Regions from separate parts of the Kitasatospora sp. NPDC059462 genome, predicted to be linked through region 3. Evidence: predicted binding sites of a transcription regulator. Region 3 holds the regulator's gene; each other region holds the start of a gene.
The links. The regulator HrcA, encoded in region 3, represses chaperone genes, less so after heat shock. The targets are predictions, from matches to a motif close to TTNGCACTCNGNNNNNCNGAGTGCNAA.
Positions count from the first base shown of each region.

Region 1: ACFXAM_RS27425 (FmdB family zinc ribbon protein) is a predicted target of HrcA. The motif match lies at 6,802-6,828, and genes of this name have one in related genera.
Region 2: groES (co-chaperone GroES) is a predicted target of HrcA. The motif match lies at 7,928-7,954, and genes of this name have one in related genera.

Region 1 is NZ_JBHYUU010000132.1:9,464-19,780, reverse strand. Features, by position in the region: gene ACFXAM_RS27465 (YhjD/YihY/BrkB family envelope integrity protein) at 1-862, opposite strand, end outside; gene ACFXAM_RS27460 (glycosyltransferase family 39 protein) at 973-2,538, opposite strand; tRNA gene ACFXAM_RS27455 (tRNA-Arg) at 2,735-2,807, shown strand; gene ACFXAM_RS27450 (phosphatase PAP2 family protein) at 2,907-3,701, opposite strand; gene ACFXAM_RS27445 (sigma-70 family RNA polymerase sigma factor) at 4,085-5,056, shown strand; gene ACFXAM_RS27440 (hypothetical protein) at 5,209-5,475, shown strand; partial or broken gene mscL (large conductance mechanosensitive channel protein MscL) at 5,506-5,922, opposite strand; gene ACFXAM_RS27430 (hypothetical protein) at 5,952-6,293, opposite strand; gene ACFXAM_RS27425 (FmdB family zinc ribbon protein) at 6,485-6,790, opposite strand; gene ACFXAM_RS27420 (MFS transporter) at 6,952-8,205, opposite strand; gene ACFXAM_RS27415 (potassium/proton antiporter) at 8,640-10,130, opposite strand.
Region 2 is NZ_JBHYUU010000106.1:11,513-21,829, forward strand. Features, by position in the region: gene ACFXAM_RS24370 (GuaB3 family IMP dehydrogenase-related protein) at 1-70, opposite strand, end outside; gene guaB (IMP dehydrogenase) at 250-1,755, opposite strand; gene shbA (RNA polymerase sigma factor ShbA) at 2,003-2,671, opposite strand; gene ACFXAM_RS24385 (response regulator transcription factor) at 2,989-3,600, opposite strand; gene ACFXAM_RS24390 (WhiB family transcriptional regulator) at 4,172-4,498, shown strand; gene ACFXAM_RS24395 (LysR family transcriptional regulator) at 4,598-5,602, opposite strand; gene groL (chaperonin GroEL) at 5,737-7,365, opposite strand; gene groES (co-chaperone GroES) at 7,481-7,786, opposite strand; gene ACFXAM_RS24410 (methyltransferase domain-containing protein) at 8,032-9,261, shown strand; gene ACFXAM_RS24415 (polysaccharide deacetylase family protein) at 9,237-10,157, opposite strand; gene ACFXAM_RS24420 (hypothetical protein) at 10,257-10,317, opposite strand, start outside.
Region 3 is NZ_JBHYUU010000023.1:27,529-37,845, reverse strand. Features, by position in the region: gene ACFXAM_RS09390 (DUF2785 domain-containing protein) at 1-382, opposite strand, end outside; gene ACFXAM_RS09385 (hypothetical protein) at 465-1,052, opposite strand; gene htpX (zinc metalloprotease HtpX) at 1,108-2,028, opposite strand; gene hrcA (heat-inducible transcriptional repressor HrcA) at 2,305-3,339, shown strand; gene dnaJ (molecular chaperone DnaJ) at 3,411-4,556, shown strand; gene ACFXAM_RS09365 (16S rRNA (uracil(1498)-N(3))-methyltransferase) at 4,638-5,387, shown strand; gene ACFXAM_RS09360 (S41 family peptidase) at 5,455-8,706, shown strand; gene ACFXAM_RS09355 (histidine triad nucleotide-binding protein) at 8,812-9,165, shown strand; gene ACFXAM_RS09350 (ribonuclease Z) at 9,170-10,090, shown strand; gene ACFXAM_RS09345 (PhoH family protein) at 10,291-10,317, shown strand, end outside.

The sequences.
Region 1 (10,317 bases), on a different contig from region 3:
ACAGGCCGGTGAACACCACGCCGAACGGGCCGAACTGGCCGATGCTGCGGCTCATCGCCCCCGGCAGGTAGACCCGCGAGGCCACCCCGATGCCGACCACGGCCACGCCGCAGAGCACCGCCCCCGGCAGCAACGGCAGCCAGCGCACCCGGCCGCCCAGCAGCAGGTGCTGGGTCCACCACCACATCGCCGTCGCCAGCAGGAAGGTCAGCGGCACTCCCAGCCAGGCGCCCAGGCCGAAGCCGTCCTTGACCGGGGTCTGGAACGCCAGGCAGAGCAGCCAGACCACCAGCCAGACCAGCCATCGCCAGGCCGCCACCCTGGTCCCCGCCTTGGGCAGCTCCCAGCAGCGTTCGCAGACCCGCTGCATCGCCCGGCTCAGCGCCGTCGCCGACAACAGGGTCACCAGCGCGCCGACCACCCCGAAACCGGTCTCCTGCTCGTGGCCCGTCCCGAGCATCTGCTGCACCGACTGCGCCGCCGGGCCCTCCAGGCCCAGTTCCTTGCGGAGCGAGTGCACCACGCCCTCGCGGATCGCCGTGGGGGTGAAGACCGCCACCACGAACAGCGCGGGCAGGGCGCTCAGGAAGGCCTGGGCGGCCAGCCTCGTCGCGGAGTCCAGCAGGTTGACCCGGAGCAACTGGCGCAGCGCCCGGCCCACCATCGGGACCTGGTCGGGCAGTCCGCGGGCCGATCCGGCCAGGACCGCCGAACGGTGCCGCCACCGGCCGGTCCGCCGCCCCTCCCGGTCCTCTCCCTCGTCCCGGCCGCCCCAGTCCTCCTGGTCGTCCGGGCCGTTCCGGTCACCGTGGCCGTCGTGGCCGCCCCGGCCGGCCGGCTGCCCGTTCGGCTGCTCGCTCACCCGCCGTCCTCCCGGCCGTGGTCGCTGTGCTCCATGGTCGCGCGGCACCCGGCACGGCGCACCCGGGCCGGTCGGGCCGGGGGAGGGGGAGGAGAGGAGGGAGGAGGGGGTCAGTGCCCGGCGCGGGATCCGCCGAGCAGGGCGAGCGTCATCCCGCCCAGCGGCGTCACCTGCTCCGGCGGCCCGAACCGGGTCCGCAGCGCCTCCGCCTGGTCGGCGGGCAGCGTGGTCAGCGGGTCGGGGGTGTTGCCCAGCACGACCAGCCAGGCCCGGCTCCCCGGACCGGTGCACTCGGCCGGGCGCGGGCAGGGCACCGGGAAGAGGTCCTCGGCCTGGACCGCCCCGGTCGCCTCGAACAGCGGGTACGGCCGCACGTCGTCCGGCAGGTAGTAGGAGACACCCGGGCCGATCATCGACCAGGCCTGGTCGCCGAGCGGCACGGCCAGCCCGTCACCCGGCCGGTAGCCGGCCGCGATCAGCCGGGCCACCGCCCGGTAGGGCTCCTTCGACTGCGCGTGCGAGCCCGCGTAGCGCACCAGGGACTGGGTCGGCAGGGCCGTCACCCCGGCCACCGCCACCACGCCGACCGCGAGCAGCAGGCCCGCCGTGCGCACCTCCGGGCGGGTCCGGCCGGGCCGGGCCGCCGCGGTCACCGCCGCGTAGCCCGCCCCTGTCCCGCAGCCGGCCAGCGCGGCCCAGGCGGGCACCGTGAACAGCAGGTACCGGTCGAGGAAGTAGGAGGTCGGGCCGAAGGAGAACGCCCAGACCGCCAGCACCGGCAGCACCGCGAGCAGCAGCAGCCGCAGCGCCGGACCGCGCCGCCCGGGCAGCACCAGGGCCAGCAGCGCCAGCACCAGGAAGACGTGGAACACCCGGGCCGAGCCGAACAGCGGCTCGCCGAAGTGCCAGAGCTGGTCCAGGGTGGGCCGGCCGAGCCAGCCCAGCTGCCGCTCGGACTGCCGGCGGCCCAGCAGCGCCACCGGCAGCACCACCGCCACCAGGGCGGCGAGCACCAGGGCGAGGCCGGCGAGCAGCCGCCGCCGCGCCGGGCCGGAGGTCCGCCACAGGTACGGCGCTACCAGCGCCGCCTGCCCGGCCAGGGCGCTCAGCGAGACCAGGTGCGCCGCGCCCGCCACCGCCATCGCCAGGCCGTACGGCACCCACCGGCCCAGCGTCGGCCGCTCCAGCGCACGCAGCAGGAACCAGGTCCCGGCCGCGACGGCGCAGGTGACCAGCGCGTAGGAGCGGGCCTCCTGGGCGTACCGGGATATCAGCGGCACCATCGCGAACAGCAGCCCGGCGCAGACGCCCGCGACCCGGCCGCCGAACAGCCGCTCGGCGGTCAGCGCGGTGAACGCGGCCGCGCCCGCCATCGCCAGGACGGAGGGCAGCCGCAGCGCGATCTCCGAGTCGCCGAACAGCGTCGTCCAGCCGTGCAGCAGGACGTAGTAGGCGCCGTTGCTGGCGTCCACGTGCTGCAGCATCCGCAGCAGGTCGCCGATCGGCCGGGTGGCCGAGACCCAGCTCGCCACCTCGTCCCGCCACAGCGTGGGCGTCCCCAGCCGGTACGCGCCCACCACCAGCATGACGAGCGCGGGTGCGAGCCACACCACGGGCCCGGCCGCCTTCCGCGCGAGGCGAACGGCGCCGCGCTCCCACCGGTCACCCGATGCCATCTGCCGCTCCGTTCCTTCCCCCCGCCGGAGGGCTCCGGCCCCGCCGTCGCACGGGGCCGTTCCCCCAGGCTAGCCGCCCCTCCACCACCGGGCCGCGCCCCCACCGACCTGACCCGCCGTCGCCCGCCCGCCCTCCCACGGTCCGTCCCGCCCACCGCCGTGCCACCGATCCGCTAGGCTGTCTGCGGTCGTCCCCGCCTCAGTAGCTCAGGGGATAGAGCACGGCTCTCCTAAAGCCGGTGTCGCAGGTTCGAATCCTGCCTGGGGCACAGCGCCGGTCACGGCGGATGACGTGAGTACGGGCCCCCTCGGTTGCCTCCGAGGGGGCCCGTTCCGTTGTTTGCGGGTGGGCGCGGGGTGAGGGAGGGTCAGCGCAGGAGGCCGTCGGGGTGGTCGGCGGGGGTGTCCCGGGGCGGGCGGGCGGGGGAGACGAGGACGCGTTGGACGCGGGGCCGGGTGCGCCAGTTCACCCGGCGGAAGTCGCGGGCGAGGGCTCCGGGGCGGGAGAGTTCGACGAGGACGGTGACGCTGCCGAGGACGATGCCGGCGGCGAGCCAGCCGCCCACGACGTCGCTCGGCCAGTGGACGCCCAGGAAGACCCGGGAGGCGCCGATGCCCAGGGTGATCAGCGCGGCGACGGAGCAGGCGGCGATCCGGCCGGCCCGGCCGGCCCGGGGCCAGAGCAGGCCGACCAGGACGGCGCAGGCGATCGCGGAGGCCATCGCGTGGCCGGAGGGGAGCGCGGGGCCGCCGGCGTGGGCGACGGGGTCGGAGAAGGTGGGGCGCTGGCGGCCGAAGGAGAGCTTCAGGAGCCATTGGACGCCCCAGCCGGCCAGGGTCTGGGCCGCGACCCAGCCGCCGAGCGTCCGGGCGCCGATCAGCCAGAGCCAGAGGGCGGCCGCGCCGAGCACCGAGCGCATGGTGATCGTCCCGCCGATGTCGGAGAACAGCTGCACCGAGGCGGTCCACGCGGTGTGACCGGCCGCGAAGCGGTGCAGGGAGTCGACCGGTCGGTGGTCGAACCGGGACAGCGGCCGCCAGTCGGTCTGCACCAGGGCTGCGAGGACGGCGAACAGCACGGCGCAGCCGACCGCGAGTGCCGCGTGCCGGAGCAGGTGGCGATCACGCGGGGTGATGGAGGGCGAGCTGTTGGTCAGGTGCATGGCTGACACCTTCCCAGCCGCCCGTGCCGAGCGTGCGCCGCGGCGATAGCGATTTGGCATCTTTTGTGCGGAGGAGCTGCGTGCGCCGGGGTGTGGGCGGGCTCCGCGGGGGAACGCGCCCGGCGTCCGAGGGGTTGCGGTAGGGGAGGGGCGTGCGCGCGGTGGGGCGGGGGAGCACGCCGGGTGGCGGTCCGGTCACCCTGGGTCCGGATCGCGGGCGGAATCGGGCAGGATACTGCATCGCCGGAAGAATCTGAGCGACTTGGGAATGTTGTCCGGATTCTGTTCGTTGGATCGTTACGTGTGAGCCCCGCGGGGCCCGCACTTCTTGCCCTCTCCGGGCAGGCAGCCAGACCGCGGCAACACCAGCAAAGGGAGCAAGCATGGCCACCCGTGCCGTCGTTCGCGACAGGGCCGACCGGACTCGCGCGGCCCGCCCGACCAACCTTGAGGCCGACCGTGACCTGGTCGGCATGTACCTCGACGAGATCGCCAGGACGCCCCTGCTCGATGCCGCCGAGGAGGTCGAGCTCTCGCTGCGGATCGAGGCCGGCGTCTACGCCCAGCACCTGCTGGAGGAGGACGAGCTCCCCAAGGGCGTGCGGCGCGAGGAACTGGAGGCGATAGCCGAGGACGCCGAGCGCGCCAAGGACGTCTTCATCCGGTCCAACCTCCGCCTCGTGGTCGCCGTCGCCCGCCGCTACCCGCGCAGCGGCCTGCCGCTGCTCGACCTCATCCAGGAGGGCAACGCCGGCCTGGTCCGCGCGGTGGAGAAGTTCGACTACGCCAAGGGCTTCAAGTTCTCCACCTACGCGACGTGGTGGATCCGCCAGGCGATCACCCGGTCGATCGCCGACCAGTCGCGCACCATCCGGCTGCCCGTCCACCTGGTCGAGGAGCTGGGCCGGATCCGCCGGGTGCAGCGGGAGAAGTCGAAGGAGCTGGGCCGGGAGGCCGAGCCCGCCGAGATCGCGGCCGAGCTGGACACCACCGAGGCCCGGATCAAGGACGTGCTGGACTGGGCGCGGGACCCGGTCAGCCTGAACATGTCGGTCGACGACGAGGGCGAGACCCAGTTCGGCGACCTGGTCGAGGACACCGGGGCGACGTCCCCGGAGGACGCCGTGATGGTCATGCTGCGCCGCGAGGAACTGGACGGCCTGATCGGGCGCCTGGACGACCGGACGGCCTCGATCATCCGGTCGCGGTACGGCATGGAGGACGGCCGCGAGCGCACCCTGACCGAGGTGGGCAAGCAGCACGGGCTGACCCGTGAGCGGATCCGCCAGATCGAGAAGCACGCGCTGGCGGAGCTGAAGAAGATCGCCGACCACGCGGGCTTCGAGGCGGCCTGACGGAGCCCGGCCCGGCATGACGCGGGCGTGAGAGGTGACGGCGGCCTGCGGGCCCGGTGCGGAGCGGTCCGCACCGGGCCCGCCGTCGTGCCGGGAGCCTTCTAGGCTGGTGGCAGCGGGCGGGGACGTCGGCAGGGGGAAGGACGAGAGCGGTGGAGGAGAAGGTGGCGGACGAGAAGGCGGCCGGGACGACGGCCGGGACGACGGCCGGCGAGAAGGCCGGGGGACCGGCCGGGGAGACGACGGCGGACCGGTCGCGGACGGCGGCGAAGGCCCGGCTGGTCTTCGGCGACCCGCTGGAGCGGCAGTCCCGGGACGACACCGACGCGGGCTGGGGCGACCGGCCCGGGGCGGGGCAGAGCAGTGGCCGGGGGCTGGACTGGTACCTGAGCCAGCGCCCGCCGCACCACGGGGACTGACGGCCGGCCCGCCGGGTCGGCCCGGCCTCAGCCGGTCCGGGTGACCAGGGCGTCGCGGATCTCGGTGAGCAGCAGGACCTCCTTGGCCTCGGCCTCCGCCTGGACCTCGGCCAGCGTCTTGCGCCGGGCGGTGAACCTGGTCATCGGCAGGATCAGGCAGAAGTAGACGACGGCCGCGGTGATCAGGAACTGGAGCGCCGCGCTCAGCACGTTGCCTCAGAGGATGAGGATGCCGGTCGTGACCTCGCCGGTGGCGGACACCTCGCAGGGGCCCTTGATGCAGGAGCTGTAGGACGCGAGGTCCTTGGCCCCGAACGCCCCGACGATCGGGTTGATCACGCCCTTGACGAAGGCGTTGACGATGTTGGTGAAGGCCGCGCCGATGACCACGGCGACCGCCAGCTCGACGACGTTTCCGCGCAGCAGGAATTCCTTGAAGCCTTTCATGCCGCGTGAACGACGGAGTCGCCGGCCGGTCACGGGTGATTTTCTCCCCCCTCCGACGGACAACCCGTTCGGCCCACCACCGGCGCCGCCCCCGGCGCCGGCGGGCCCGTCCGGGCGGGGCCGAGGGTGAGCGCGGCCGCCGCCGCGAACAGCAGCACCAGCGGGACCGGGGCGCGGTGGCGCAGCACCCGCCGGAGCCGGCAGCGCGGGCCCGCCCGGCCGCCGATCGGAGGGAACGGCGGCACCGGCTGCCGGGGCGGGACGCTCGGCGCGGGCAGCGGCGGGACCGGCAGCGGACGGGGGGACAGGACGGGCGAACCGGTGCGCACGGGCACCTCCAGGGTCGGCTTCGGGGTTCCGGTGACCGCCACTCTGGGCGGTCCGCGCCCGGGCCGGTAGCCGCTTTTCCCGGCCTGTGGAAAACCCGGGGCTGTGGATGACGGCTGTCACCCCGACGAGTGAATGAAGGCCCCCGGAGACGACGAACGGCCCGCCGCACCCGCTCGGAAGCGGGAAACGGCGGGCCGTTCGGGAACGCTGTGGTCCGGTGCCCGGCCGAAGGTCAGCCGGCCGCCGGAGCGGGGCTCGCGGCGGGGGCCGGGGAGCTCGACGACGAGCCCGACGACGAGGACGAGGAGGCCGACGTCGACGAGGACGAGGACGAACCCCCGCCCACCGAGCTGCTGGAGGAGGAGCGGCTGTCGGTCCGGTAGAAGCCGGAGCCCTTGAAGACCACGCCCACCGCCGAGAAGATCTTGCGGAGCCGTCCCTGGCAGTCGGGGCACGTGGTCAGCGGCTCGTCGGTGAACTTCTGCACCGCCTCCAGGCCGTTGCCGCACTCGGTGCACTGGTACTGGTACGTGGGCACTTGTCTTCCTCCTGGCACTCTCGCCTGATGAGTGCTAACGATGGTCAATGATGCGGCATTCCGGTGGATCAGTCCAGCGACTCGAATGTGAGATGAGTCCGGCCCGGGGTCCGCCCGGCGCCCGCCCCGGGTCCGCCCCCGTGCCCGCCCCGGCCGCCGCCTCAGCCCTCGGCCGCGCCCACCAGCCGCCCCGGCGCACCGCGCTCCGCGGCGGCCGCGACCACCGCGCCGCGCCCGGCGCGGGGGACCAGCAGCCCCCGCAGCGTCACCAGCGCGACCAGGCCCAGCCCGGCCCCGGCGACCGGCACCAGGAACCCGACCGACGGACCGTGCGCGTCGATCAGCTGCCCGGCGGCCGTCGAGCCGGTCGCCAGACCCAGGCCGATGGCACCGGTCAGCCAGGTGAAGGCCTCGGTCTTGGCGCCGTCCTCGACCAGCGTCTCGACCAGGGTGTAGCCGCTGATCAGGGTCGGCGCGATGGCCAGGCCGCAGACCAGCCCGGCGAGCGCGAGCGCGACGAGGTTGGGCATCGCCCACAGGGTCGAGCAGCCCAGCACCAGCAGGGCGTAGCCGAGCATCATCCGCTGCTGGACGGAGCGCCGCCAGGCGATCACGCCGTACAGCACACCGGCGACCATCGAGCCGCCGGCGAAGACGCCGTAGACGGTGCCGGCCGCGCCGTGCTGTCCGACCGAGTCGGCGAAGGCGTTCACCGAGACCTGCATGCCGCCGAAGACGGTGCCCACGCCGAGGAAGGCGCCGGCCAGCAGCCGGACGCCGGGCGAGGCGAGCGCGGAGGCCTGCCGGACGCCCGGCTCGCGCACCACCCGGGCGGGCGCGGTGCGCCGCTGGGCGGCGAAGGCCAGGCCGCCGGCCAGGGTCAGCGCGGCCTCGGCGGCCAGCCCGGCCGAGGGGCTGACCGAGGTGGCGACGGCGGCGGCCAGGATCGGGCCGATCACGAAGGTGAACTCGTCCGTCACGGACTCGAAGGCGAAGGCGGTGCTCACCTCGGGGGCGGCGGCCGCGCCCCCGGCGGAGAAGGTGGAGATCCAGCGGGCCCGGACCATGGCGCCGATCTGCGGGACGCTCGCCCCGGCGGGGGCGGCGGCCAGGAACAGGCTCCAGGCCGGCGCGTGCCCGAGCGCGAGCGCGATCAGCGCGCCGACCGAGAGCGCGTGCACCACGACGGTCGGGACGAGCACCGGGGCCTGGCCGTACCGGTCGGCGAGGCGTCCGGTCTGCGGGCCGACCAGCGCCTGGGCGACGGCGGCCACCGCCGCGACGGTGCTGGCGGTGCCGTAGGAGCCGTGGGTGTCCTTGACGAGCAGCAGGATGCCCATGCCGAGCATCGCGTAGGGCAGCCGCGCGACGAGCGCGGGGACGAGGAACGTCCAGGCGCCGGGGGTGCGCAGCAGCGCGCCGTAGCCGACGCGGGCGGGCGCGGCGGCGCTCCCCGGGCCGGCCTCCGGGCTGTTCCGCGGGCTGCTCTGCGGGCTGTTCTGCGGGGACGATGTGTCCCGGGCGTCCTCGACGCTCTCGACCGTTCGGCGGGCCGTCACGGTCGGTCCTTCCTGCTGCCTGGTAGCGCGGCAGGGCATGGGGTGGCCCCGACGGCGCCGAGAGTCGTCCTCTCGCGCGTCGACCGGGGTAGATACCGGGCCGGTCCGGCGGTGGGCCGGGGCCGGGCCGCGGCCGCCGAGCGGTCGCGCCAACTCTGCTTCAGGCAGATGCTGGGGTTCGGTGTCTCCACCAAAAGCGAAATTTACGCGCGTAGAAGCGCGCTCACCCCGACTCTACAGGACGGATCCAAACGTGTCCCGTGACGCCGGGGTGAACACCCGGTGAGGCCTCAGCCGCCGCGCCCGTTCAGCCAGTCGGCCAGCTTGCCGCCCTTGTCCACGGCCCGCAGCCGCCGCTCGGCCGCCTCGCCGACCTCGTCCGTGGTCACCACCAGCAGCTCGTCCCCGCCGCGCAGCACGGTGGTCCGGTCCGGCACGAAGCTGTTCCCCTCCCGCACCACCAGGGTCACCGCCGCGCCGGCCGGCAGCCGCAGCTCGCCGACCTCCACGCCGGACATCTTCGAGCCGGGCGCCAGCGCGACCGACAGCAGGTGCCCGTGCAGCTTCTCCAGCGGCGCGGACTCGATGTCGAGGTCCTGGCCCATCGAGCCCTCGCCGATCCGCAGGGCCTTGGCGACCCAGGGCAGGGTCGGGCCCTGGAGCAGGGTGAAGACCACGACCAGGATGAAGACGATGTTGAAGACGTCCTGCGCCAGCGGCGCGCCGGAGACCAGCGGGATGGTGGCCAGCACGATCGGCACCGCGCCGCGCAGTCCGGCCCAGCTGAGCAGGGCCTGCTCGCGGGCCGGCAGCTTGAACGGCGTGAGGGTCAGCACCACCGAGAGCGGCCGGGCGAGGAAGACCAGCACCGCGCCGATCACCAGGGCGGGCACCACGGCCGAGCCCATCGACTCGGGGGTGCAGAGCAGGCCGAGCAGCACGAACATGCCGATCTGCCCGATCCAGGCCAGGCCGTCGGCGAAGCCGCGCACGGCGGGGCCGTGCGGCAGCTTGGCGTTGCCGAGGACCACCGCGCTGACGTAGACGGCGAGGAAGCCGGAGCCGTGCAGCAGCGCGCCGCCGGCGTAGGCGAGCACGGTGAGCGCCATCACGGCGATCGGGTAGAGGCCGGAGGACGGCAGCGCGACGTGCTTGACGCCGAACGCGCCGAGCTTGCCGACCACCAGGCCGATGGCCAGGCCGACCGCCAGCTCGGCGACGATCGTGCCGAGCAGCACGTACCAGGAGTCGTGCGCGCCGACGGTGGCGAAGGCGACGACCAGGATGACCACGGGCGCGTCGTTGAAGCCGGACTCGGCCTCCAGCAGGCCGGTCAGCCGGCGGGGCAGCGGCACCGTCCGCAGGACGGAGAAGACGGCGGCGGCGTCGGTGGAGGAGACGATTGCGCCGAGCAGCAGGGAGGTCCGCCAGTCCAGGCCGACCAGGTAGTGGGCGCCGGCCGCGGTGACGGCGACGCTGATCCCGACGCCGACGGTGGCGAGCACCGTGGCCGCCGGCATCACCGGTCTGGCTTCGCGCCAGTTGGTCTTGAGGCCGCCCTCGGCCAGGATCACCACCAGCGCCGCGTACCCGAGCACCTGGGTGAGCTCGGCGTTGTTGAACGAGATGCCCAGGCCGTTCTGGCCGAGCGCGACGCCGATGCCGAGGTAGATCAGCAGACTGGGCAGGCCGGATTTCGTGGACACCCGCACGGCGACCACCGCGACCAGCAGGATCACGGAGAATTCGAGGAGCAGCTGGTTCAGGTGGTCGACATTCACGCAGGGGCACCTCGGGCGTGGCAGCGGGCGGACGGGGTACCGACAGGGGCGGAGGCCGGAAGCGGCGATTACTCCCCTTGCGGATCGTTACTCAGTCTAACATTTTGCCATATCTTTAAGTTCACCGTTCACCGACTCCCTCACCTCCCGTCTCCCGGTCTGCCCGATCCCACCGTGAGCGTCCCCC
Region 2 (10,317 bases), on a different contig from region 3:
CGACGGCGATGTCGTCGAAGGAGTACGCCCGGCGGCCGCGCTTGCCTCGCCCGATCTCGATCTCAGTCACTTCGAGCCCTTCTGGTGGTGTTGCTCATGCCCGCCGGGTCACCCCGGCCGCCCCCCAGTATCCCGCACCCGCCCGCCGTCGCACGGCGCCGCCCGCCCGCGCTCCCCCGGCGGGCGGGCGCCGGACAGCCCGCGGGGCCCGCCACCGAGGGTGACGGGCCCCGCGACCGGGTGCCGGGATCAGCGGCGGGCGCTGTAGTTCGGCGCCTCGACGGTCATCTGGATGTCGTGCGGGTGGCTCTCCTTGAGGCCCGCCGAGGTGATCCGGACGAACCGGCCCTTGCTCTCCATCTCGGCGACGCTGGCGGCGCCGACGTAGCCCATGGTCTGGCGCAGGCCGCCGACCAGCTGGTGGAGCACCGCGGCGAGCGGGCCGCGGTAGGGCACCTGGCCCTCGATGCCCTCGGGGACCAGCTTGTCGTCCGAGGCGACCTCGGCCTGGAAGTAGCGGTCCTTGGAGTAGGAGCGGCCCTGGCCGCGGGACTGCATGGCGCCCAGCGAGCCCATGCCGCGGTAGGACTTGTACTGCTTGCCGTTGATGAACAGCAGCTCGCCCGGGGACTCCTCGCAGCCGGCCAGCAGCGAGCCCAGCATCACGGTGTCGGCACCGGCGGCGAGCGCCTTGCCGATGTCGCCCGAGTACTGCAGGCCGCCGTCGCCGATGACCGGCACGCCGGCCGCCTGACAGGCCAGCGCGGCCTCGTAGATCGCGGTGACCTGCGGGACGCCGATGCCGGCGACCACGCGGGTGGTGCAGATGGAGCCCGGGCCGACGCCGACCTTGACGCCGTCCACGCCGGCGTCGATCAGCGCCTGGGCGCCGTCACGGGTGGCGACGTTGCCGCCGACCACGTCGACCTTCACGGCCGACTTGATCTTCTCGATCCAGGCCAGCGCGTTGTGGCTGTGGCCGTGCGAGGTGTCGACGACCAGGAAGTCCACGCCCGCCTCGACCAGGGCCTGGGCGCGGTCGAAGGCCTCGGCGCTGGCGCCGACGGCCGCGCCGACCAGCAGCCGGCCCTCGGCGTCCTTGGCGGCGTTCGGGTACTGCTCGGCCTTGACGAAGTCCTTGACCGTGATGAGGCCCTTGATCCGGCCGTCGTCGTCGACCAGCGGCAGCTTCTCGATCTTGTGGCGGCGCAGCAGCGCCATCGCGTCGACGCCGGAGATGCCGACCTTGCCGGTGATCAGCGGCATCGGGGTCATGATCTCGCGGACCTGGCGGGTGCGGTCCGTCTCGAAGGCCATGTCACGGTTGGTGACGATGCCGAGCAGCTTGCCGCTCTCGTCGGCGATCGGCACGCCGGAGATCCGGAACTTGGCGCAGAGCGCGTCGGCCTCCGCGAGGGTGGTCTGCGGGCCGACCGTGATCGGGTCGGTGACCATGCCGGACTCGGAGCGCTTCACCAGGTCGACCTGGTTGGCCTGGTCCTCGACCGACAGGTTGCGGTGCAGGACGCCGACGCCGCCCTGACGGGCCATCGCGATCGCCATCCGCGACTCGGTGACCTTGTCCATCGCCGCGGAGAGCAGCGGGATGTTGACGCGCACGTTGCGGGAGACCCGCGAGGAGGTGTCGACCTGGTTCGGCAGCACCTCGGACGCCCCCGGCAGCAGCAGGACGTCGTCGTACGTGAGTCCGAGCATCGCGAACTTCTCGGGTACGCCTGCGGCGTTGTAAGACATTTCGGGGGTACCTTCCGTGGCCGGCTCGATCAGCTCGCGCCCTGGGGGTGAGGGGCGCTGTCATCGGCTCACTCGCTCGGACCGCCTAAAGCGCGGTGGCTTTTCGGAGGATCCTCCAGGGGATCCCCGCGCACACCGTCGAATCTTTGGCGACCCGCCCAGGCGCCGATACCCCATGGTACTGGCACCGCGAATGCGCTCTCGTGTGCCCTTGACAACACAGCCCGGCCGTGGCCCATTCCGGGTTCTAGGACGACTCCTCCGCGAGCGCCCGCAGCCGGCTGAGCGCACGGTGCTGGGCGACCCGGACGGCCCCCGGCGACATCCCCAGCACCTCGCCGGTCTCCTCCGCGGAGAGCCCGGCGGCCACCCGCAGCAGCACCAGCTCGCGCTGCCGGGCCGGCAGGTTGGAGAGCAGTTCCTTGGCCCAGGCCGCGTCGCTGCTGAGCAGCGCGCGCTCCTCCGGGCCGAGCGCGTCGTCCGGCACCTCCGGCAGGTCGTCCTGCGGGATCACCGTCGAGCCGGGTCCGCGCATCGCGGCCCGCTGCAGATCGGCGATCTTGTGCGCGGCGATCCCGTAGACGAAGGCCTCGAAGGGGCGGCCCTGGTCCTTGTACCGGGGAAGCGCGCAGAGGACCGCGACGCAGACCTCCTGCGCGATGTCGTCCACGTGGTGCCGGGCACCGCCGGGCAGCCGGACCAGCCGGCCGCGGCAGTACCGCAGGGCCAGCGGGTGGACGTGGGCGAGCAGCGCGTCGATCGCGGGTCCCTCGCCGCGGACGGCGGCCGCGACCAGTTCGGCGAGCGCGCCGGGTCCGCCGTCCGGTTCCGCGTACGCCGGGCCGGGCCCGGGCGCGGAGGGCTCGGCCTCCACCGGGTCCGCCTCACCGGGAGCCCCGGTCACGTCGTCACGCATCGGTCCATGGTGCCTGGTCGCGCGGGAAAACGCGGCACCGCGTCCGGAGTTGTGCACCGGAACGTTATGCGGTGCCGTACCGGTCCGCACCACCGGCCCCTCCTGCACCGTCCCGCCTCCCGCCCCGCCGCTCCGGGCGGTCCCGTCCGCGGCGCCGTCCGCCGAGTCTCCTGCGGCTGCGTGGTTCGCCGCAGTTCCTGCCCGCTGGTCCCCGAGGTGCTCCACTCCTCCATGGTGCAACCTCGGGACCGTAACGTCACACGCCCCGGCACGGACAATCGCGCGGAGCGTGCCGGAACCGGCGACGCCGGCGGCGGTCAGCGGACCAGGCCCCAGCGGAAACCCAGCGCCACCGCGTGCGCGCGGTCCGAGGCACCGAGCTTCTTGAACAGCCGTCGGGCGTGGGTCTTGACGGTGTCCTCGGAGAGGAACAGCTCACGGCCGATCTCGGCGTTGCTGCGGCCGTGGCTCATGCCTTCGAGCACCTGGATCTCACGCGCCGTCAGGGTCGGCGCCGCGCCCATGTCCGGGCTGCGCAGCCGGCGCGGGGCGAGCCGCCAGGTCGGGTCGGCGAGGGCCTGGGTGACGGTGGCCCGCAGTTCGGCGCGCGAGGCGTCCTTGTGCAGGTACCCGCGGGCGCCCGCGGCGACCGCGAGGGCGACGCCGTCGAGGTCCTCGGCGACGGTGAGCATGATGATCCGCGCGCCGGGGTCGGCGGAGAGCAGTCGCCGGACCGTCTCCACCCCGCCGAGGCCGGGCATCCGGACGTCCATCAGGACGAGATCGGAGCGGTCGGCCACCCAGCGGCGGAGGACCTCCTCCCCGTTCGTCGCGGTGGTGACCCGGTCGACACCGGGTACGGTCGCGACCGCGCGGCGAAGCGCCTCGCGGGCGAGCGGGGAATCGTCGCAAACGAGAACGGAAGTCATGACCGTCGTCCTCCGCAGCTGATCCGCGTCACGTTGAGCCTCCTGGCTGGTACGAACCTCTTCGACACGGCCGATCGGCGTCAGACTCCGTGCTGATCGCCTGAGATTCCCCGCGATCGTTCCCGACGTCCGGCGTCCGCTAACCGCCTCCGCACTTCCAACGACCGTCACCCGAATGAGTTACGGCCTTCGGAGCCATCTCCACCACTGTACGTGGCCGACCCGTTACCGATCAGCCGCATCGCGGTGCACACGCCGCACTTTTGCGCAGCTCGCGCGCGGTCGGCGTACAACCCGCACACCCGCGCGGGTCCGCGCGCGCCCGTCGGCCACCCGATTGCCCCATCCGCGCCCGGCGGTCGCCGACCGGGACGCCACGCCCACTTTGCCCGTTTTTAGAGCTTTTGTATGGTCATTGACTGTTGTGCCACTCTGTGGGTGACTTGTCCATGGAGTTGCCGTAAGTCATATTTCCAGGTGTCCACACCGCGCCGGACGCCCCGCCGTGCCGCCGCCGACGCAACCCGCCGGCGACCGGCCCGCGGTCGACGACCTCTGAAGGGAATGAGCCATGGCAGATTTCTCCCGACTCCCCGGCCCCAACGCGGACCTCTGGGACTGGCAGCTCTCCGCGGCCTGCCGCGGCGTGGACAGCTCGCTCTTCTTCCACCCCGAGGGCGAGCGCGGCGCGGCCCGCAGCTCGCGCGAGGCGAGCGCCAAGGAGGTCTGCATGCGCTGCCCCGTGCGCACCGAGTGCGCCGCCCACGCGCTCGCGGTCCGTGAGCCGTACGGCGTCTGGGGAGGCCTGACCGAGGACGAGCGCGAGGAGATGATGGGCCGTTCGCGTCACCGCCTGGTGGAGGTGCCGCTCGCCGCACCGGGCGCGGCCCAGCAGTAGCACGGCGACTCCGCCTCCCGGGAAGAAACGTTTCTTCTCGGCATGAGGCCTGCCCGGGGCCGCCACCGCCCGGGGCCACCACCGGCCCGCGCCGGCCGGTCAGCGCCCGGCCGCGGCCCCCGCCAGCCGCTCCAGCATCAGCGCCACCGCCGGCACCTCGGCGAGGTCCGGCAGGGTCAGCGCGACCACCTGCCGCACCGCCGGCGCCCCCGACGCGGCGTGCACCGCCACCGGCACCACCCCGTCCGGGCGCACCGACTCCAGCGCCAGCCCGGGCAGCACCGCCACCCCGAGCCCGGCGGCCACCAGCCCGACCACCGCCGGGTAGTCGTCCGTCGCGAAGTCGATCCGCGGCTCGAAGCCGGCACCCGCGCAGAGCTCCACCAGGTGCCCGCGGCACTGCGGGCAGCCCGCGATCCACTGCTCCCCCGCCAGCTCGCCCAGCTCCACCGGCCCGCCGCGCCCGGCCAGCCGGTGCCCGACGGGCAGCAGCCCGACCAGCGGGTCGTCCAGCAGCGGGGTGGCCACCAGATCGGACCAGTCGGCCCCCGCGCTCAGCTGCTGGGCCTCCAGATTGGCCTCGGCGCGCGCCTCCCTGGGGGTGCCGTGCGCGGGCGCCGGCGCCGGCGCGAGGGCGGATCCGGGGGCCTGCGGGTAGCGGAAGGCGAGCGCGATCTCGCACTCGCCGCCGCGCAGCATCGCCAGCGACTCCGGCGGCTCCGCCTCGACCAGCGACACGCGCACGCCCGGATGGCTGTCCCGCAGCCGGGCGACCGCCGGCGGCACCAGGGTCGAGCTGGCGGTCGGGAAGGACACCAGCCGGACCCGTCCGGCCCGCAGTCCGGCGATCGCCGCCACCTCCTCCTCGGCGGCGGAGAGCCCGGCGAGGATCCCGGTGGCATGCTTGAGCAGGACCCGGCCGGCCTCGCTCAGCTGCATCCCGCGGCCCGAGCGGACCACCAGCGGGGTGTCCACGGACTTCTCCAGGGCCTTCATCTGCTGGCTGATGGCGGGCTGGGTGCAGCCCAGCTCGCGGGCGGCCGCGGAGAAGGAGCCGGTGCGGGCGACGGCACGCAGGACGCGCAGGTGGCGGGCCTCGATCATGCCTTCAAGATATAAGGGATTCTTTGCTGCATGCAAAATTCAACTGATAGTTGAAGTCTGGAACACGCCGCAGGCCCGGCCCGCCACCCCTCGCGGGGCGCGGACCGGGCCTGCGGTCGTCAGTGCCTGCGGCCTCAGTGCGAGTGGCCGTGACCGCCGTGCGAGTGGCCGTTGTCGGCCTCCTCTTCCTTCTTCTCCACCACGAGGGTCTCGGTGGTGAGCAGCAGGGAGGCGATCGAGGCGGCGTTCTCCAGGGCGGAGCGGGTGACCTTGACCGGGTCGATGACGCCGGCCTTCACCAGGTCGCCGTACTCGCCGGTGGCGGCGTTGTAGCCCTGGCCCTGCTCCAGCTCGGCGACCTTGGAGGTGATGACGTAGCCCTCCAGGCCGGCGTTCTGGGCGATCCAGCGCAGCGGCTCGTGCAGCGCCTTGCGGACGACCGCGACACCGGTGGCCTCGTCGCCGGACAGGCCCAGGCCGTCGTTCAGCACCTTGGCGGCGTGGACCAGGGAGGCGCCACCACCGGCGACGATGCCCTCCTCGACCGCGGCGCGGGTCGCCGAGATGGCGTCCTCCAGGCGGTGCTTGCGCTCCTTGAGCTCCACCTCGGTGGCGGCACCGACGCGGATGACGCAGACGCCGCCGGCCAGCTTGGCCAGGCGCTCCTGCAGCTTCTCGCGGTCCCAGTCCGAGTCGGTGTTGGCGATCTCGCCCTTGATCTGGGCGACGCGGCCGGCCACGGCCTCCGACTCGCCGGCACCGTCGACGACGATCGTCTCGTCCTTGGTGACGGTCACGCGGCGGGCCGAGCCCAGCACGTCCAGACCGGCCTGGTCGAGCTTGAGGCCGACCTCCTCGGAGATCACGGTGCCGCCGGTCAGGACGGCCAGGTCGCCGAGGATCGCCTTGCGGCGGTCGCCGAAGCCCGGGGCCTTGACGGCCACCGCGTTGAAGGTGCCGCGGATCTTGTTCACCACGAGGGTGGACAGCGCCTCGCCGTCGACGTCCTCGGCGATGATCAGCAGCGGGCGGGAGGAGCCGCCCTGAAGGATCTTCTCCAGCAGCGGCAGCAGCTCCTGGATGGAGGAGATCTTGCCCTGGTTGATCAGGATGTACGGGTCCTCCAGGACCGCCTCCTGCCGCTCCGCGTCGGTGACGAAGTACGGCGACAGGTAGCCCTTGTCGAACTGCATGCCCTCGGTGAAGTCCAGCTCCACGCCGAAGGTGTTCGACTCCTCGACGGTGATGACACCGTCCTTGCCGACCTTGTCGATCGCCTCGGCGATCAGCTCGCCGACCTGGGCGTCCTGCGCGGACAGCGTGGCGACGGCGGCGACGTCGTCCTTGCCCTCGATCTCGCGGGCGACCGACAGCAGGTGCTCGGAGACGGCGGCGACGGCCTTGTCGATGCCCTTCTTCAGGGCGGCCGGGCCGGCGCCGGCAGCGACGTTGCGCAGACCCTCGTTGACCAGGGCCTGGGCCAGCACGGTGGCGGTGGTGGTGCCGTCACCCGCGACGTCGTTGGTCTTGGTGGCGACCTCCTTGACGAGCTGCGCGCCAAGGTTCTCGTACGGGTCGTCGAGCTCGACCTCACGGGCGATGGTGACGCCGTCGTTGGTGATGGTCGGGGCGCCGAACTTCTTGTCGATGACGACGTTGCGGCCCTTGGGGCCGATGGTCACCTTGACGGTGTCGGCCAGCTTGTTGACACCGCGCTCCAGCGAGCGGCGGGCGTCCTCGTCGAACTGCAGGATCTTCGCCATGTTCCCTATTCCCTCGGGGGTGCGGCCGTCGCGGCGGCCGCCGACTACGTGAACCAACAGCCACGCCCCGGTCCCCTGTCGCTAGGGACACGGATCCGGGGCGTGGCTGGACGCTTTACTTCTCGATGATGGCGAGAACGTCGCGGGCGGAGAGCACCAGGTACTCCTCGCCCTGGTACTTCACCTCGGTGCCGCCGTACTTCGAGTACAGGACGATGTCACCGACGGCGACGTCGAGCGGCAGACGCTGGCCGTCCTCGAAGCGGCCCGGGCCGACGGCCAGGACGACGCCCTCCTGGGGCTTCTCCTTGGCGGTGTCCGGGATAACCAGGCCGGAGGCCGTGGTGGTCTCGGCGTCGAGCGGCTGGACCACGATGCGGTCCTCGAGCGGCTTGATGGCAACCTTGCTGCTGGTGGTCACGTCCGAGCTCCCCTTCGGAGATTACGGGGCTTTCTAACGGGTAGGGGCGAGCTCGCGCATCTGCCGTCGCGGGGGTCAGACACGCACTGTCGCGTTAGCACTCCCCCGGTGGGGAGTGCTAGTGACGACCATAGGCCGCGGTTAGCACTCAGTCAACCAGAGTGCCAACGACGCGCCCGTCGGTCCCACGCCGCGGACGCGCGACCGCACGCGTGTGCGAGCCGGCCGGTCCGGCCGGCCCTCCCGTGACCGGTGAGAATGGGCCCGTGGAGAACGACGACCTGCGGCCCCTGCTGACCGACCGGGGCCAGGCCCTGCTCGCCGAACTGCGCGACTTCGCGCCCGGGGAGGAACTGGCGCTGGCCACCCGGCTGCGCAGGGAGCACCCGGCCGAGCTGGTGTCGGCGGCCTTCGGGCAGGCCCGGCTGCGGCAGCGGGCCCGGGCCAAGTTCGGCGCCGATGCCGACCTCATGTACTTCACGCCCAACGGCGTCGAGCAGTCCACCCGGCGCGAGGTCGCCGAGTGGCGGGCACGGCGGTTCGCGGACCTCGGCGTGAAGCGGCTGGCCGACCTCTGCTGCGGGATCGGCGGCGACGTGCTGGCGCTGGCCCGGGCCGGCGTCGAGGTGCTCGCCGTCGACAAGGACCCGGCCGCCTGCGCCGCCACCGCCGCCAACGCGGCCGCCCTGGGCCTGGCCGACCTGGTCGAGGTGCGCTGCGCGGACGTCGCCGACGTCGACGTCACCGGTTTCGACGCGGTCTTCACCGACCCGGCCCGGCGCACCTCGCGCGGCCGGGTCTTCGACCCCGAGGCCTACGCGCCGCCGCTGTCCTGGGCGATCGAGGCGGGCCGGCGCACCCCGGTCGGCGCGCTCAAGGTGGCCCCCGGCATCCCGCACGAGGCGGTGCCGGCCGACGCGGAGGCCGAGTGGGTCTCCGACCACGGCGACGTCAAGGAGGCGGTGCTCTGGTTCGGCACCCGGGCGGAGCACCCGCACCGCGCCACCCTGCTGCCGCAGCGGGCCAGCCTCGGCGGCGGGGACCTGCCCGACCCGCCGGCCGGCCCGGTCGGCCGCTACCTCTACGAGCCGGACGGCGCGGTGATCCGCGCCCACCTGGTCGCCGAGGTGGCGCAGCGGGTGAACGGGCGGCTGATCGACCCCAAGATCGCCTACGTGACCTCGGACGAGCTGGTCGACACCCCCTACGCGCACGGCTTCGAGCTGACCGACGTGCTGCCGTTCCACATCAAGAAGCTGAAGGCGCTGCTGCGCGAGCGCGGCGTCGGCACGGTGGTGATCAAGAAGCGCGGGATGGCGATCACCCCGGAGGAGCTGCGCCGTCAGCTCAAGCCGGCCGGCCCGAACACCGTGACGGTGATCCTCAGCCGCACCGACCACGGCCCGCTGATGATGCTCGGCCGGCCGGTGACCGGCCCGGCCGCGGCCGTTCAGGCGGCCGGCACCTCGATGTAGTCCTCCAGCCGGGCCACCGTGAAGCCCTGCTCCTGGATCCGGGCCAGCAGTTCGCCGAACATCTGCGTCATCGTCTCGCCCTTGAGGTCCTTCGGGCCGCGGAAGTGCGCGAGCACGATGTCGCCGGGCCGCAGCTTCTTGTCCGCCGCCTGGTACTGCATGTCGTGGATCTGCATCGACTCGCGCCACAGCACGATCGCCCGCGGCCCGCACTGCTGCACCGCGGAGTTGACCGCCGGGGTGTTGGCGCCGTCGCCGTACGGCGGGCGGAACAGCAGCGGCGGGGTGCCGTACTGCTGGGTGAGCGCGGCCTGGGCGTCGCAGATCTCGGACTTCTGCTTCTCCGGCGCCGCCCTGCTCAGCTGGGCGTGGTCCACGGTGTGGTTGTGGACGTGGTTGCCGAGCGCCTGGAGCCGCTTGAAGTAGCCGTAGTCGTCCTTGACGATGTCGCGGGTCAGGAACATCGAGACCGGCACCTTGAGGTCGGTCAGCATCTCGACGAAGGCCGGGTCCTTCTCGGCGCCGTCGTCGATGGTGACGAAGACGACCTTGTCGGTGGTCCGCACCTCGCTGAACACCGGGACCGGGCCGGTCCGCTGGAGCTTCACCGGCTTGTCGGCGGGCGCCCGGGGCGCCGGCGGCAGCGGGGTGAGGTGCCACTTCGCCCAGGCGGCGGCGTCGCCGGCGGCCGGGGCGGGGGGCGCGGGCGGCGCGGTGGCCGCGTCCCGCCCGGGCGGCGCGGCGGACCCGGCCGGGGCGGTGGTGGTGCTCGGCGCCACCAGGGCGGCGGACGCGGCGCCGCTGTCGCCCCCGCCCGCGCACCCGGTGGCGGCGGCCAGCAGGACCACCGCCCCCGCCGCGTACGCCGTCGTCCTGCTCCACCCGTGCCTGTTCACCGCGCCGTGCTCCCCGTTCCCGTTCAGCGATCTCGCTCGCTAGCACGGTAACGGTCGGACGTTCGGTTCCCGGTCGGGCGCGCGAACGGCTGCCGGGGGCTACTCCACGTGCTCGCTGGTGAAGGACCAGCGGTGCACCGGACGGCCCAGCAGCGCGGCG
Region 3 (10,317 bases):
GCGCGCCCAGCAGGTCGGCGCCGTGCGCGACGGCGTGCAGCCAGCCGAGTTCGGCGTCCCAGCCGCGCAGGTCGGTCTCGGTCACGTACCAGTGGGCGAAGGCGTCCAGCCAGGCGGGGCGGTGGGCGCCGGCGTCGACGAGTTCGGCGAGGACCAGCGGGGCGAAGGTGCGGGCCTGGATCTCGGGGTCGGACAGCCGCTCGGCCATCTCGTCGCCGAGGGCGAGGCGCCGCTCCGGGGTGAGCAGCGGCACCCAGCGGCACAGCTGCTCGTAGGCGTGGGTGTCGCGGGTCCCGGAGTCGCGGGAGCGCAGGGCGGCGCTCACGGCGGCGAGCAGGTCGGGGGTGGGTTCGGCGGTCTCGATCTCGGTCCAGTTGATCACGGCCGGACCCTAGGCGGCCCGGGCCGCCGCGGCCAGCGGTTTTCGCCGCCCCGGGGCGTCCTCGCCGCCCGGCGTGGCGTCCTCACAGCCCCGGCGCGCCCCAGACCGGGAACCAGCGGGTGAGGTCCTTCTCCAGCCGCAGGTCGTTGCCGAGCATCGCGTTGACCTCCAGCTCCAGCGGGCTGTCGCGCTTCTCCCCGCGGCCGGGCAGCGGCGCGAACGGGTAGAAGGTGCCGCGCTTGTACAGGTAGACCAGGGCCAGCGGCCGGCGGCCGGTGGCGTCGCGGAAGCCGACCAGCGAGCAGAGCAGCTGCGGCCCGAAGCCGTTCGCCTCCAGTTCGCTGTTGACCGCGTGCAGGTCGTTGACGAGCTCGGGCAGCTCCTCGGGGGCGTGCCGGGCGAGCAGCCAGGAGTAGCCGTAGTCGTCCCTGGACGCCTCGACGGGGACGCCGCCGCGCCCGGTGTCGGCGTCCAGCAGCGCCCGGACCTGGCGTTCGACCTCGTCGAAGGCCCCGCCCTCGACGGAGGCGAAGCAGACCGAGCCGAGCCCGGTGGGCCGCAGGCCCGCGCCGGCCTCCAGGGTCAGCGCGGCGGACGGCACCCCGAACAGCTGGTCGAGGTCGGGTCTGACGGGCTTGGTGCGGCCGAACAACGCGTCCAGGATTCCCACGGCGGTCCTTCCGGTAGCGGCGGGCGGGGGCGGGGGCGGGGCAGGCGCGGGGGCGTCAGCGGCCGAGCCGCTCGGAGATCTTCGCGAGCTGGGCCAGCCGCTGCTCCAGGGTCGGGTGGGTGGAGAACAGCTGGGCGGCGGCCTCCCGGGCGCTCAGCGCGGGGGCGAAGTAGAAGGCGTTGTAGGGCTGCGCCTGGCGCAGGTCCTTGGTCGGGATGGCGGCGATCTGGCCGGTCACCTTGGTGAGCGCGGAGGCCAGTGCGCTGGGCCGGCCGGTGAGCTGGGCGGCGGCCCGGTCGGCGGCCAGCTCGCGGTAGCGGGAGAGCAGCCGGGTGAGCAGGAAGCTGATCGCGTAGACGGCGATCGACACCAGCGGGATGACCAGCGCGACGATCGCGGCGTTGGAGTCGTTGCTGTTGCGCCCGCCGCCCATGAAGCCGCCGTACACGGCGATCCTGGTCATCGCGCCGGCCAGCACCCCGAGGAAGCCGGCCACCGTCATCACGGCGACGTCCCGGTGGGCGACGTGCGACAGCTCGTGGGCGAGCACGCCCTCCAGTTCCTCCGGCTCCAGGCGGCGCAGCAGCCCGGTGGTGACGCAGACCACCGCCTTCTGCGGGTTGCGGCCGGTGGCGAAGGCGTTCGGCATGTCGTTGCGGGCGACGGCGACCCGGGGTTTGGGCATGTCGGCGAGCGCGCAGAGCCGGTCGACGGCGCCGTGCAGCTGCGGGTACTGCTCCGGGGTGACCGGGTGGGCGCCCATGGCCCGTTCGGTGATCTTGTCGCTGAACCAGAACTGGGCGACGAACAGGCCGCCGGAGATCAGGACGATGATCGGCCAGGCGCCGCGCAGCAGGGCGATCAGCAGCCCGGTGAATCCGACGTACAGGAGCCCGATCAGGAACATCGTCCCCACCATCCGGCCGGTCAGGCCGCGGTCGGGGGCGAAACGGGTGTGCTGGCCCGAGGTCGACATCGCTGTTCCTCCGTTCGCCGTCCGCTTTCGATGCTGCCACCCGGGCGGGCCCGCGGCATCATCCGCGTGCCGCCGGACTGCGGGCAGGATCACCCCGGCCGGACCGTTCCTGCCGTCGGACCCGGGCCTTACACTGGCAGGTACGGTTCTGGCACTCGGATGGTCGGAGTGCCAAAGCCGGGGCCCTGCGGGGCCGGCCCGGACAGCTCGAATGCGGACACATGCCCCAAGGGCGTGTCACAACGGACAACGCGTGAAGACGGAGGTGCGTGCCCCATGGCCGGTGAGGTCCGTCAGCTCGACGACCGCAAGCTCGCGGTGCTTCGCGCGATCGTCCAGGACTACGTGGGGACGGAGGAGCCGGTGGGCTCCAAGGCCCTGGTGGACCGCCACAACCTCGGGGTCTCCCCGGCCACCGTCCGCAACGACATGGCCGCACTGGAGGAGGAGGGCTACATCCACCAGCCGCACACCAGCGCCGGGCGCATCCCCACCGACAAGGGCTACCGGCTGTTCGTCGACAAGCTGGCCGAGGTCAAGCCGATGAGCGCGCCCGAGCGGCGGGCGATCCGGCACTTCCTGGACGGCGCGGTGGACCTCGACGACGTGGTCGCCCGCACCGTGCGGCTGCTGGCCCAGCTGACCCGCCAGGTCGCGGTCGTGCAGTACCCCTCGCTGAGCCGCTCCACGGTGCGGCACATCGAGCTGGTCGCGCTGGCCCCGGCGAAGGTGATGCTGGTGCTGATCACCAACACCGGCCGGGTCGAGCAGCGGCTGGTGGACTGCCCCGGCACGGTCGGCGAGACCCTGCTGGCGGACCTGCGGGCCCGGGTCAACGCGCGGGCCGCCGGCCAGCGCCTGCCCGACGTCCCCGGGCTGCTGGAGGAACTGCCCGCACTGTTCGAGGCGGCCGACCGGCCGACCGTGACGACGGTGCTGGCGACGCTCTTCGAGACGCTCGCCGAGCAGAGCGAGGAGCGGATCATGCTGGCCGGCACGGCCAACCTGACCCGTTTCGGCCACGACTTCCCGCTGACCATCCAGCCGGTGCTGGAGGCACTGGAGGAGCAGGTCGTCCTGCTCCGCCTCCTGGGTGAGACCGCGGACGCCGGGATGACGGTCCGGATCGGCCGCGAGAACGCCTACGAGGGGCTGAATTCCACGTCGGTCGTCTCGGTCGGTTACGGTTCGGGCGACGAGAGCGTGGCCAAACTGGGTGTGATCGGTCCGACCCGGATGGACTATCCGGGCACAATGGGGGCGGTGCGAGCGGTGGCACGGTACGTCGGCCAGATCCTGGCCGAGTCGTAGGTACGGACCGTTAGAATTCTGACGGTCCGAAGTCGCAAGCACTCTTACAGGCGGAACAAGCGGAGCATTTGGTGGCCACGGACTACTACGCGGTACTCGGCGTCCGACGGGATGCGGGGCAGGACGAGATCAAGAAGGCGTTCCGGCGCCTGGCACGCGAACTGCACCCGGACGTCAACCCGGACCCGAAGACGCAGGAGCGGTTCAAGGAGATCAACGCCGCCTACGAGGTGCTCTCCGACCCGCAGAAGCGCCAGGTCTACGACCTCGGCGGCGACCCCCTCTCGCCCAACGGCGGGGGCGGCGGGGCGGGCGGCTTCGGCGCGGGCGCGGCCGGCTTCGGCTTCTCCGACATCATGGACGCCTTCTTCGGCGCCGCCTCCGGCCAGCGCGGCCCGCGTTCGCGGACCCGGCGCGGCCAGGACGCCATGATCCGCCTGGAGATCACCCTGGAGGAGGCCGCGTTCGGCACCACCAAGGAACTCCAGGTCGACACCGCCGTCACCTGCACCACCTGCAGCGGCGAGGGCGCCGCGCCCGGCACCTCCGCGCAGACCTGTGACATGTGCCGCGGCAAGGGCGAGGTCTCCCAGGTCACCCGGTCCTTCCTGGGCCAGGTCATGACCTCCCGCCCCTGCCCGCAGTGCCAGGGCTTCGGCACCGTCGTGCCGACCCCGTGCCCGGAGTGCGCCGGCGACGGCCGGGTCCGCGCCCGCCGCACCCTGACCGTGAAGATCCCCGCCGGTGTCGACAACGGCACCCGCATCCAGCTGGCCGGCGAGGGCGAGGTCGGCCCCGGCGGCGGCCCGGCCGGCGACCTGTACGTCGAGATCGCCGAGACCACCCACGCGGTGTTCCAGCGGCGCGGCGACGACCTGCACTGCACCGTCACCATCCCGATGACGGCGGCCGCGCTCGGCACCCAGGTGCCGCTGCAGACCCTGGACGGGGTGGAGGAGGTCGACATCCGGCCCGGCACCCAGTCCGGCCAGTCCATCCCGCTGCACGGCCGGGGCATCACCCACCTGCGCGGCGGCGGCCGGGGCGACCTGATAGTGCATGTCGAGGTGCAGACGCCCACCAAGCTCGACGCCGAGCAGGAGGACCTGCTGCGCCGCCTGGCGGTGCTGCGCGGCGAGGAACGGCCCTCCGGCCAGTTCGCGCCCGGGCAGCAGGGGCTGTTCTCCCGGCTGAAGGACGCCTTCAACGGCCGGTAGCCGTCCCGCGCGGGGGTGCCGAGGCTTCCTCGGCACCCCTTTCGCGTTCCCGTTCCCCTTCCCACCCCGGAGGTTCCCCGCATGACCGCGCCCGTGTTCGTCGCCGAGACCGAGCGGATCTCCGCCGTCGAGCCCGGCGCGCCGGTGCTGCTGGACGGGCCGGAGGGCCGGCACGCCGCCGCGGTGAAGCGGCTGCAGCCGGGCGAGGCGGTCACCCTGACGGACGGCCTCGGCCTGGGCGTGGACGGCACCGTCGCGGCGGTGCTCGGCAAGGACGCGATCGAGGTGACGGTGGCGGCGGTGCGCCGCGAGCCGGAGCCGGCGCCGCGGATCGTCGTCGTCCAGGCGCTGCCCAAGGGCGACCGGGGCGAGCTGGCCGTGGAGACCATGACCGAGGTCGGCGTGGACGTGGTGATCCCCTGGGCGGCGTCGCGCTGCATCACCCAGTGGAAGGGCGAGCGCGGCGGCAAGGCGCTCGCCAAGTGGCGGGCCACCGCGCGGGAGGCCGGCAAGCAGTCCCGCCGGCTGCGCTTCCCCGTGATCCGCGACGTGATGACCACCCGGCAGCTGGTCCCGGTGCTGGCCGGCGCCGCGTTCGCGGCCGTGCTGCACGAGGAGGGCGCCGAGCCGCTGGCCGGCGCGGCCCTCCCGGACACCGGGGACCTGGTGCTGGTGGTCGGCCCGGAGGGCGGGGTCTCCCCGGAGGAGCTGGCCGCCTTCGCCGAGGACGGCGCGAAGCCGTACCGGCTCGGCCCGTCGGTGCTGCGCACCTCCACCGCCGGGGTGGCGGCCGGCGCGCTGCTGCTGGGCCGCACCGGCCGCTGGTCGTAGCAGGACCTCCCCCGCAGGGGGCCGTGGTCGGCAAAGTCCGGGCGCGGGGGAGCGGCCCCGTGCCAGGGTGACGGGTGTGAGCGAACCCGAGAGCACCTCCGTGGGCGCCTATCTGCGCCACCCGCACCTGCACGGCGACCTGATCACCTTCGTGGCCGAGAACGACGTGTGGCTCGCCCCGCTGGACGGCGGCCGGGCCTGGCGGCTGACGGCCGATCACGTCCCGGTCCGCCGCCCCCGCTTCTCCCCGGACGGCCGGTACGTCGCGTTCACCTCGGCCCGGGACGGCGCCCCCGAGGTGCACCTCGCGCCGGTGGACGGCGGCCCGTCGCGCCGCCTCACCCACTGGGGCGACGCGCAGACCCAGCTGCGCGGCTGGACGGCGGACGGCCGGCCGATCGCCACCACCGCCGCCGGGCAGGCCTCGCTGCGCCGCACCTGGGCGCACGCCGTGCCGCCGGACGGCGGCGAGCCGGTGCGGCTGCCCTACGGCCCGGTCGGCGGGCTGGCCTTCGAGCCGGGCGGCGGGCGGGTGCTGCTGGTCTCCGCGTTCGGCATGGAACCGGCCTGGTGGAAGCGGTACCGGGGCGGGCGGGCCGGGAAGCTGTGGATCGGCGCCGAGCGCTTCGAGCGCGTCCACGAGGACCTGGCCGGCAACATCGAGTCGCCGCTGTGGGTGGGCGGGCGCATCGCGTTCCTCTCCGACCACGAGGGCGTCGGCGCGCTGTACTCCAGCCTCCCGGACGGCTCCGGCCTGCGCCGCCACGGCATCTCCCCGGAGGGCTTCTACGCCCGCGACGCCGCCACCGACGGCGCCCGGGTGGTCTGGCACAGTGCCGGCGGGCTGTGGCTGCTGGACGACCTGGCCGGCGCCGGGCCGCGCCGGCTCGACGTGCGGCTGGGCGGCCCCCGCACCGGCCGCCGCCCCCGCCCGGTGTCCGCCGCGTACTGGCTGGAGGGCGCCGCCCCGGACCGCACCGGCCGGGCCGGCGCGGTGGTGGTGCGCGGCACCGTGCACTGGCTGGCCCACCGGGAGGGCCCGGCCCGGGTGCTGGACGAGACACCGGGCGTGCGGGCCCGCCTGGCCCGGGTGGTGCCGGGCGCGGCGGGCGAGGACGCCGCGCAGGGCGTGGTCTGGGTGACCGACGCCGAGGGCGAGGACGCGGTCGAGTACGCGCCCGCCGTGCTCGGCACCGAGCGCCGCCGGCTGGCCGCCGGGCTGCTGGGACGGGTCCGCGCCCTGGTGGTGTCGCCGGACGGCAAGCAGCTGGCGGTCGGCGCGCACGACGGCCGGGTGCTGCTGGTCTCGCTGGCCGACGGATCCGTGCACGAGCTGGCGCACAGCACGGACGGTGAGGTCAGCGGGCTGGCGTTCAGCCCCGACTCGGCGTGGCTGGCCTGGTCGCAGCCGGCCCTCGGGCCGTGGTCGCTGCGCCAGATCGTGCTGGCGAACCTGGCCACCCGGACGGTCTCCGAGGCGACCCCGCAGCGGTTCATCGACACCTCGCCGGCGTTCACCGCGGACGGCCGGCACCTGGCGTTCCTCTCGATGCGCAACTTCGACCCGGTGTACGACTCGCACGTCTTCGACCTGTCGTTCCCCAACGGCTGCCGCCCGTACCTGATCACCCTGGCCGCCGACACGCCGTCCCCGTTCGGGCCGAGCCGGGCCGGGCGCCCGGTCGGCGGCGAGGACGACGAGCCCCGGGGCAAGCGGGACGGCGGCGAGGAGGGCGGGGCCGACGCGCCGCCGGTGACCAGGGTCGACCTGGCGGGCATCGCCGACCGGATCGTGCCGTTCCCGGTGGAGGGCGGCCGCTTCGGCACCCTGCGGGCCGCCAAGGACGGCGTGCTGTGGACGCGCGTCCCGCTGGTCGGCGAGCTGGGCGACGACGCGGCCTCGCTCGACGACGAGCGCCCGCGCCCGGCCCTGGAGCGCTTCGACTTCCGCAAGCGCCGGGCCGAGCAGCTGGTGGACGGCCTGGACGCGTTCGCGGTGAGCGGCGACGGCACCCGGCTGGCCGTGCTGGACGAGGATGAGCTGCGGATCCTGCCGGCCGGCCACAAGGCGTCCGGCGAGGACGACGAGATCGACGTCGACCTGGCCCGGCTGCGGGTGACCGTCGACCCGGCGGCCGAGTGGCGGCAGATGTTCGACGAGAACGGCCGCCTGATGCGGGACAACTTCTGGCACCCGGACCTCTCCGGGGTGGACTGGGCCGGGGTGCTGGCCCGCTACCGCCCGCTGGTGGAGCGGCTCGGCTCGCACGACGACCTGGTGGACCTGCTCTGGGAGGTGCACGGCGAGCTGGGCACCTCCCACGCGTACGTGGTGCCGCCCGGCCGGCACACCGAGGCGGCCCGCCGGCAGGGCCTGCTCGGCGCCGACCTGGTCCGCGACGGCGAGGTGTGGCGGATCGCCCGCGTCCTGCCCGGCGAGTCCTCGGACCCGAGGGCGCACTCGCCGCTGGCCGCGCCGGGGGTGGCCGTCCGCCCGGGGGACGCGGTCCTCGCGGTCAACGGCCGCCCGGTGGACCCGCTGACCGGCCCGGCGCCGCTGCTGGCGGGCACCGCCGGGCAGCCGGTCGAACTGACCGTGGCCGGCAAGGACGGCACCGACCGGCGCCACCCGGTGGTCGTCCCGCTCGCCGACGACGAGGCGCTGCGCTACCACGACTGGGTGGCCGGGCGGCGGGCCGCCGTGCGCGAGCTGTCCGGGGGCCGGCTCGGCTACCTGCACATCCCCGACATGCAGACCACCGGCTGGGCGCAGATCCACCGCGACCTGCGCTCGGAGATGGCCCGGGAGGGCGTGATCGTCGACATCCGGGGCAACCGGGGCGGGCACACCTCGCAGCTGGTGATCGAGAAGCTGTCCCGGCGGATCATCGGCTGGGGCGTCGCCCGGGACGTCGCCAGCCCCTCGCCGTACCCCGAGGACGCGCCGCGCGGGCCGGTCGTCGCCCTGGCCGACGAGTACTCCGGCTCGGACGGCGACATCGTCAACGCGGCCATCCAGGCGCTCGGCATCGGCCCGGTGGTCGGCACCCGCACCTGGGGCGGGGTGATCGGCATCGACAGCCGCTACTCGCTGGTGGACGGCACCCTGGTGACCCAGCCGAAGTACGCCTTCTGGTCGGAGCGGGTCGGCTGGGGCCTGGAGAACCACGGCGTGGACCCGGACGTCGAGGTGCCGTTCCCGCCGCACGCGTGGGCGGCGGGGGAGGACCCGCAGCTCGCCGAGGGCGTCCGGCTGGCCCTGGAGGCGCTCGCCGAGCGGCCGGCCAGGACCCCGCCGCCGCTGCCCGGGCAGCGGTAGGGCGGCGCCGGGGCGGGAGGGCGGCCCGGTCCCCCCGCCCCCGCCGGGGCCGCCTCGGCTAGCATGCCGCCGTACGCACCGACCCGACCCCGCGAGGAGACCCCGATGGCCGGCGAGCCGCAGCCCGACTGCCTGTTCTGCAAGATCGTGGCGGGCGAGATCCCGGCCACCGTGGTGCGCAAGACCGAGCGGGTGCTCGCCTTCCGGGACATCGCGCCGAAGGCCCCGCTGCACGTCCTGGTGATCCCGCACGCCCACTACCCGAACGCCGCCGCGCTGGCCGCCGACGAGCCGGAGATCGCCGGCGAGCTGCTCGCCGAGGCCGGCCGGGTCGCCGCCGACGAGGGCGTCCAGGACTACCGGCTGATCTTCAACACCGGCGCCGGTGCCGGGCAGACGGTCTTCCACGCCCACGTCCACGTGCTCGGCGGCCGGACGATGACCGAGGACATGGTCTGACCCGGTGTCCCAGCGCGAACTCGTCGTCCTCGGCACCGCCAGCCAGGTGCCGACCCGGCACCGCAACCACAACGGCTACCTGCTGCGCTGGGACGGCGAGGGCCTGCTGTTCGACCCCGGCGAGGGCACCCAGCGCCAGATGCTGCGCGCCGGGGTCTCGGCCACCCAGCTCACCCGGATCGCCGTCACGCACTTCCACGGCGACCACAGCCTGGGCCTGGCCGGGGTGATCCAGCGGATCAACCTCGACCGCGTCCCGCACCCGGTGGACGTCTACTTCCCGGCCTCCGGCGAGGTGTACTTCGAGCGGCTGCGCCACGCCACCGCCTTCCACGAGACGGCCGTGCTGCGGCCCCGCCCGATCGAGGAGCCCGGCCCGCTGGAGGCGCCCGGCGCTCGCTTCGCGCTCGACGCCGTCCGGCTCTCCCACCCGGTCGAGTCCTTCGGCTACCGGCTGCGCGAGCCGGACGGCCGCCGGCTGGTGCCCGAACGGCTGGCCGCCCTGGGCATCGGCGGCCCGGACGTCGGCCGGCTCCAGCGCCAGGGCGCGATCGGGGCGGCCGGCCGGCGGGTCACCCTGGACGAGGTCAGCGAGCCCCGGCCCGGACAGCGGTTCGCCTTCGTCATGGACACCCGGCTCTGCGAGGGCGTGCACGAGCTCGCCGAGGGAGCCGACCTGCTGGTCGTCGAGGCCACCTTCACCGACGCCGACGCCCGGCTCGCCGAGGAGCACGGCCACCTCACCGCCGGCCAGGCCGGCAAGGTCGCCGCCGAGGCGGGCGCCCGCACCCTGGTGCTGACCCACTTCTCCCAGCGCTACCCGGACCTCGGCCGGCACCTGGCCGACGCCCGCAAGCACTTCGACGGCCCGATCGTGCTTGCCGAGGACCTCGCCCGGGTACCAGTACCGCCCCGGCACGGGTGACCGCGGCGCCCCGGCGCGGGCCCGGCGCCCGGACGCCGCGGAAAACAGTTCGCGCCACCCGGGCGGTCTGCCGCAGCATCGTCGGGTGCGGCCCCGCCGCCCGCCGCGTCGATCACGTGCGCGGCGTACCCTGGTGCCCCGGAGAGACCCAGCGGCACCACGACACACGGATGGGATGAGGCAGGCCCCAGCGCCGACCTATGAGTGACACATCGCAGACCCGTACC